Linked DNA regions of Enteractinococcus fodinae. Each later gene encodes a partner of the first gene's protein in a complex. Links are inferred from orthologs where the notes say so. Each region holds a gene or a part of one and is shown on either strand. Other genes may lie near its edges. The genes, in order: hisF and hisH.

What was found.
Region 2: the proteins of hisF (region 1) and hisH are in contact, whole or in part, in a crystal structure (PDB 6RU0), measured with the Thermotoga maritima proteins. The link is inferred for Enteractinococcus fodinae from one-to-one orthologs. Residues at the interface, in WP_004080486.1 of Thermotoga maritima: Met1, Leu2, Ala3, Arg5, Ser40, Glu41, Asp45, Glu46, Ala70, Glu71, Ile73, Asp74, Ile75, Pro76, Phe77, Asp98, Lys99, Ser122, Gln123, Glu161, Thr195, Leu196, Asn247, Arg249, Glu251; in WP_004080484.1 of Thermotoga maritima: Asn15, Arg18, Arg22, Arg117, Leu118, Pro119, His120, Met121, Gly122, Trp123, Asn124, Asn134, Gly135, Tyr136, Tyr138, Val140, Tyr158, Glu180, Lys181, Ser182, Ser183, Lys184, Ile185.

The regions. Positions count from the first base shown.
Region 1 is NZ_JAVDYJ010000001.1:1,406,632-1,409,781, reverse strand. Bases 177-3,002 are described here. They hold hisF (imidazole glycerol phosphate synthase subunit HisF), read right to left. Parts: upstream 2,061-3,002; coding sequence 1,293-2,060; downstream 177-1,292. Other genes in these bases: J2S62_RS06630 (phosphoribosyl-ATP diphosphatase), read right to left, coding at 2,954-3,002; hisG (ATP phosphoribosyltransferase), read right to left, coding at 2,082-2,933; J2S62_RS06645 (maleylpyruvate isomerase family mycothiol-dependent enzyme), read left to right, coding at 604-1,281; hisI (phosphoribosyl-AMP cyclohydrolase), read right to left, coding at 177-537. In the rest of the region: J2S62_RS06655 (chorismate-binding protein), read right to left, coding at 1-131; more of hisI, read right to left, coding at 124-176; more of J2S62_RS06630, read right to left, coding at 3,003-3,150.
Region 2 is NZ_JAVDYJ010000001.1:1,779,241-1,782,429, reverse strand. What follows is about bases 292-3,156. They hold hisH (imidazole glycerol phosphate synthase subunit HisH), read left to right. Parts: upstream 292-1,337; coding sequence 1,338-1,976; downstream 1,977-3,156. Other genes in these bases: J2S62_RS08250 (SseB family protein), read left to right, coding at 2,906-3,156; priA (bifunctional 1-(5-phosphoribosyl)-5-((5-phosphoribosylamino)methylideneamino)imidazole-4-carboxamide isomerase/phosphoribosylanthranilate isomerase PriA), read left to right, coding at 2,153-2,899; J2S62_RS08260 (hypothetical protein), read left to right, coding at 1,976-2,140; hisB (imidazoleglycerol-phosphate dehydratase HisB), read left to right, coding at 721-1,338; J2S62_RS08275 (histidinol-phosphate transaminase), read left to right, coding at 292-641. Outside these bases: more of J2S62_RS08275, read left to right, coding at 1-291; more of J2S62_RS08250, read left to right, coding at 3,157-3,189. UniProt on the Escherichia coli protein: IGPS catalyzes the conversion of PRFAR and glutamine to IGP, AICAR and glutamate. The HisH subunit catalyzes the hydrolysis of glutamine to glutamate and ammonia as part of the synthesis of IGP and AICAR.

The DNA.
Region 1 (3,150 bases):
CGACGGTATATCCCCACGGGAGTTAACGCGTCGGGCAAGACTTTCGTGGTGACGGGGATGACCTTGTGGTCTGCAGCGGCAAGTTCGCGAAATGTTTCTCGAGTCGGAAACACGGGGCCAATATCACGCATCGTGGCCTTTCGTGGTGTCAGGGGTCTCTTGGGTTCCGGTGACGATCAGTTGTCGGTCGGTAAAGCACGTGCGGGTGCCGGTGTGGCAAGCGGGACCGTGCTGGCGGACGGTCACCAACAGAGCATCGTGGTCGCAGTCCAACGATACCGCCACGACGTGTTGCGTATTGCCGGAGGTGTCACCCTTGCGCCAGTAATCGGCTCGGGAGCGAGACCAGTACCAGGCGCGCCCGGTTGTCAAAGTCATATGCAGTGCCTGATCGTTCATCCAGCCCAACATGAGAACTTCGAGAGTGTCGGCGTCTTGGACGATGGCGGGGACTAATCCATCACTATTGCGTTTCAGCCGAGCCGCGATTTCAGGGTCAAGATCGGATTCGGGCAGTGAAACTTTGGAATTGTTCATGATGGATCCAGTCTAGAGCGGCTTGTCTCCTGTTGCCACTGATCAACACGTGATAATTTCACATATGTGACAAACATATCTGCGGGCTCCATGAATTACGACGGCGATGACTTCGTTGCCGCATCGCGCGCTGCTCTGGTAGCGGCGCTGTACGCTGCGGGACCGAATGAGCCGACGCTCGTGGAGCAATGGCAGACTCAGCATTTGGCAGCTGCAGTTTATTTGCGTGAAAACCCGCATCGAGTCACTGAACGCGAGCTTGGCAACGGTGCTGCAGCCCGCAATACCGCCATCCAGCAGCTGGGCGAAGAGTCCTCGTCACGCAAAGCTTTTTATAATCTCGTCCGAAATATCGCCGACGGGCCCGAAGAGCCCCCTGCAGCTCCGCGTCAATCGTTGTTGTCCCGATTGCGTCGTAGCGTGACCCAGCGTCGCCAAGAGACTGAAAGCATGCTGTTACATTTTTTTGTGCACACCGAAGATATTCGCCGTGCACAGGCCCGCTGGGCGCCGCGCAAGCTGACCGATGAGTATGCTGATGCGCTGTTTGAGCAGCTGCGCGAGCATGCCCGAAGATACTATGCCAATGCAAAAACCGGGTATGTGCTCATTCGAACGAATGGTGAACGTATCGTGGCGAAACGCGGGACGGATCAAACATTTGTGACGGGCCCGGCCGGCGAGCTGGTGTTACACGCACTCGGCCGGCCAGACCACGCCTTAGTACTCATTGACCGACCGTAGTCGGTACCCGGTTAGCGACGGACCGGGTATCCGGCGGCTTCGATGGCGTCTTTGACTTGCGCAATCATGTCATCTGGGCCGTAGTGGAACAGTGACGCGGCCAGCACAGCGTTGGCACCGGCTTCGATGGCGGGCGGGAAATGAGCCGGCTCCCCCGCTCCGCCGGAGGCAATCAGTGGTACGCCGACAGCCTGGCGGATTGCGCGGATCATTTCCAGATCAAACCCGTCGCGGGTACCATCAGCATCGATCGAGTTGATCAAGATTTCCCCGACACCGCGTTCTTCTGCTTCTTGGACCCATTCGATAGCGTCTTTTCCGGTGCCTTCTTGACCGCCCTTGATCATCACTTCATAACCGGATGGCATCTGTGCATTGGAGCGGGCATCCAGCGACAACACGAGGACTTGGGCTCCCCAACGACGGGCGATGTCATTGATGAGCTCTGGGTTCGTGACGGCAGCGGAGCTAACAGATACTTTGTCGGCACCGTTGCGCAACAAGTTCTCTACGTGGTCCACGCTGCGAATCCCACCACCGACCGTCAAAGGAATGAAGGCCTGTTTGGCGGTGCGGTTGACCAAATCGTAGGTGGTGTCACGATTTTCGGTGGTCGCAGTGACGTCGAGGAAAGTGAGTTCGTCGGCACCGGCGGCGTTATAACGATGAGCGAGTTCCACTGGGTCCCCGGCGTCACGCAGGTTTTCGAAGTTGACGCCTTTGACGACGCGGCCGTTATTGACATCCAGGCATGGGATGACGCGAATTGCAGTGCTCATAATATTCCTCGCGGTTGATTGTTATAGGCGAATGGCGTGAATTGCTGAGGCCAGAATGGCTTTGGCACCCATTTCGTAGAGCTCGTCCATAATGCGGTTCATGTCCTTTTTCTTGGCCATGGAGCGCACTGCCACCCAGTTATCGTCGGCCAGCGGAGAGATCGTTGGCGATTCCAGACCGGGGGTGACTTTCAGGGCGGCGTCCATGTGTTCGCGCGGCACGTCGTAATCAACCATGACGTACTCGCGGGCGACGAGCACGCCGTGCAGCCGCTGGATAAGTTTATCCAAACCCTGCGGGTGTTTACCGGTTTGACCAATGAGGACGGCCTCGGAACGCAAAATGGGTTCACCCAAAATTTCCATCCCGGCCGCTTTGAGCGTGGAACCCGTTTCGACCACATCCGCGATGGCATCTGCCACCCCGAGTTTAACCGAGGATTCCACGGCTCCGTCCAGGTGCACGATGCGATCGGTCGCAATCTCGGAATCCTGCAGATAATCTGACAGCAATCCGTCGTACGAGGTCGCAATGCGTTTGCCCGCTAACTCCTCTACCGAGGAGTAAACACCGGCCGGTGCGGCAAAGTGGAAGGTGGAGCGAGCAAAGCCCAGCGCCATCAACTCTTCGGCTGCATCGCCGACTTGGGCGTCTAGGAAGAGATCGCGACCGGTCAGCCCGGCATCCAGGGAGCCTTTGGCGACGTAGATGGCGATGTCTCGAGGTCGCAGATAGAAAAATTCGACACTGTTATCCGGGTCTACGAGCACCAGTTCTTTGGAATCTCGACGTTGCCGGTAGCCAGCTTCGATGAGTGTCTCACGAGCCGCATCAGACAACGAGCCCTTGTTGGGCACAGCAATGCGCAACATTATGCCTTCGATTCTCCTCGTTAAAGGTGTTTGTAGACGTCGTCCAAGGAGATACCTTTTGCCAGCATCATGACTTGGAGGTGGTAGAGCAGTTGGGAAATTTCCTCTGCTGTTTCGTCATTGGTTTCATAACGTGCCGCCATCCAGACTTCGGCAGCTTCTTCGACGACTTTCTTGCCGATCGCATGCACCCCTGCGTCGAGTTGGTGGACCGTCC
Region 2 (3,189 bases), 370 kb from region 1 along the record:
AGGTCAAAGACAACCAGCCCAACATTGTGATCCTGTGTTCGCCCAACAACCCGACCGGCACGGCACTAGGACTCGATGTGGTCGAAGCCGTCTACGAGGCGGGAGAAGAATTCAATACCATGGTGGTGGTCGACGAAGCGTACGAAGAATTTGCGCTGGAAGGCACCCGTTCGGCACTGACATTGCTACCGGGACGCGAACGTCTTATTATCTCTCGCACCATGTCTAAAGCCTTCGCGCTTGCTGGTGCGCGGGTGGGGTACTTGGCCGCTTCTGCACAGGTGACCGATGCATTACGTCTAGTGCGGTTGCCTTACCATCTGTCGGCCATTACGCAGGCAGCAGCCAACGCTGCATTGCAACACGTGGACGTTCTGCTGGCAACCGTGGATCAGATTAAGGCCCAACGCGACCGAATCGTCGAAGAGTTGGGGCAGATGGGTCTCCAACCTGCGATCTCGGATTCAAACTTCGTCTTCTTCGGCTGGTTTGACGATGCCCATGCTGTTTGGCAGGGCTTATTAGACCGCGGGGTATTAATCCGGGACGTTGGCATCCCGCACCATCTTCGGGTCACCGCCGGAACAGAAGAAGAAACCACGGCGTTTTTGGTTGCGCTGCGGGAAGTAATCGGCGCATAACAACATTTCGTCCAGCATGGTGCGACTACAATAAAGAGCTGCACCGAACAACCGCCGAATAAGGAGTATCCGCACCGCTATGGCAGCAGAATTACTTTCTGGTCGAAAAGCGTCGATGCAACGAACAACCTCGGAATCGGATGTCTACGTTGAACTCGACCTCGACGGTACCGGAACGTCGAAGATTTCCACCGGAGTGCCATTTTATGATCACATGCTGGATGCTCTGAGCCGGCACTCCTTGATGGATCTGACGGTCCAAGCCACCGGTGACATCCACGTAGATGTCCATCACACGGTCGAAGACGTCGCCATTACCTTGGGTGAGGTGTTCAAAGTTGCTCTGGGTGATAAACGCGGCATCCGCCGGTATGGCGAAGCCACCATCCCGATGGATGAAGCGCTGGCACGGGCCGTGGTGGATTTGTCAGGTCGGCCATATTTTCTTCACGAAGGCGAATCCGAAGCGCAGGTGTATCACCTCATCGGTGGACATTTCACCGGTGCCATGACCCGGCACGTTTTCGAGTCCTTCACCCACCACGCGGCCATTAACGTCCACGTCGACCTGCTGCGTGGGCGCGATCCGCACCACATCGTTGAAGTGCAGTTCAAGGCATTGGCCCGAGCGTTGCGTCAAGCCATCGAACAAGATCCTCGCGTTGAGGGCATCCCCTCCACTAAGGGTGCGCTGTAGTGCCAACCAAGGTTCCAACTATCGCAATAGCTGATTACGGCATCGGCAACCTCGGTTCGTTAGCAAACGCCCTAGAGCACTGCGGTGCCAAGGTGGTTTTGACGGACCAGGGCCAAGAACTGCTCGAGGCTGACGGCATGATCTTGCCAGGTAATGGCGCGTTCGCAGCGAGTAAAGCGGCCATGCAGGATCGCAGTATCCTGCGCTGGGTTGGGCAGCGCGTGGCCGGCGGACGCCCGGTATTGGCAGTCTGTGTAGGATTTCAGATCCTCTTTGACGGCTCGGAAGAGTTCGGGTCGCACGAGGGCATGGGAGAATGGCCAGGCACCGTCAAGAAGTTGCCGACCAAAGCCGTGCCCCACATTGGGTGGAGTCACGTCACGCCCGTGGCTGACAGCGCGCTGTTCGCCGGGCTCACCGATGAACGCTTTTATTTTTCACATTCTTACGGTGTGCTCGACTGGAATTTTGATCAGGGCAACGAAGCGATGGTTCCACCACAGGTCTCATGGGCTCATCACGATGCCGACTTCGTGGCAGCGGTAGAAAACGGGCCGCTGGCGGGCGTGCAATTCCACCCGGAATTGTCAGGTCGCGCAGGCCTGACCCTGCTGAAGAATTGGTTAGGATCGTTCTAATGCCTTGGTGGTCGACTCTGTTGCTGGCGCTGGGTGGCATCTTATTAGGTGGCGCTTGGTCCCTGCATCGTCAACAGGCTCCCGTGTGGACACGGATTGCCTTTGTGATTTTGGCAGTGATGGCCGTCATCGCCGCATTCTTTACCATCCCTTGGGCCGAATAGTTACGGAGAATCATGACCACACCTTTACAACTCTTACCCGCAGTCGATGTACAAGACGGTCAAGCCGTCAGACTCGTACAGGGCGAATACGGCACAGCCACAAACTACGGTGATCCCTTCGATGCGGCGATCGGATGGCAAAAAGCCGGTGCAGAATGGTTGCACCTAGTCGATCTCGATGCAGCCTTCGGCCACGGCAACAACCGTGAAATCATTCGCCGTATTACCGGAGAACTCGGTATCAAAATTGAGCTGTCCGGTGGCTTACGTGACGATGCTTCCCTCGACGAAGCTTTGGCGATGGGAGCTACCCGTGTGAACCTTGGCACCGCTGCGTTAGAAAACCCGGAGTGGACCGCGCAAGTGATCGAAAAATACGGGGATAAGATCGCCGTCGGACTCGACGTGCGTGGTGAAAAGCTCGCGACCCGCGGCTGGGTGGAAGAAGGCGGCAATCTGTGGGATGTGCTCGGCCACCTGGAAGAGGCTGGCTGTGCGCGCTATGTCGTAACAGATATCACCAAAGACGGTACGCTCACCGGCCCTAATACCGAACTGTTGGTGAAAATCGCCGAACACACCGGCAAACCCGTTATCGCTTCGGGAGGCATTTCCACGCTGGATGATATAGCCACACTGTCTACCATGGTGGATCAAGGGATCGAAGGCGCGATCATTGGCAAAGCCCTCTACGCCGGGCAATTTACCTTGCAAGAAGCGCTCCATGTAGCCTCCGCTCCCGCAGGCGATGACTCCTAAGGCTTTATGAAAGACCAACCACAACTGCCCGGACACATTCAAGCAGCCATCGATCGCAACCTGGCCCGCCAAAACCGGGATGCCTTCGGTCGTCCCGCGGACTCGGCCGGTACCAGTTGGCAAGGCCGCGATCTCACCGGTCCGGGCATCGACGGCTCGAAGAATCCGCTGCACGCATTCGACACGGACGATGGGCTAGAAGACGAGCGGTGGACCAAGGTCAGTCAAAAACTGCTTGCCGGAGAAGCGGATGAAAAAGATGTCTTCAAGGTGCTGGAAGCCATCCGTGT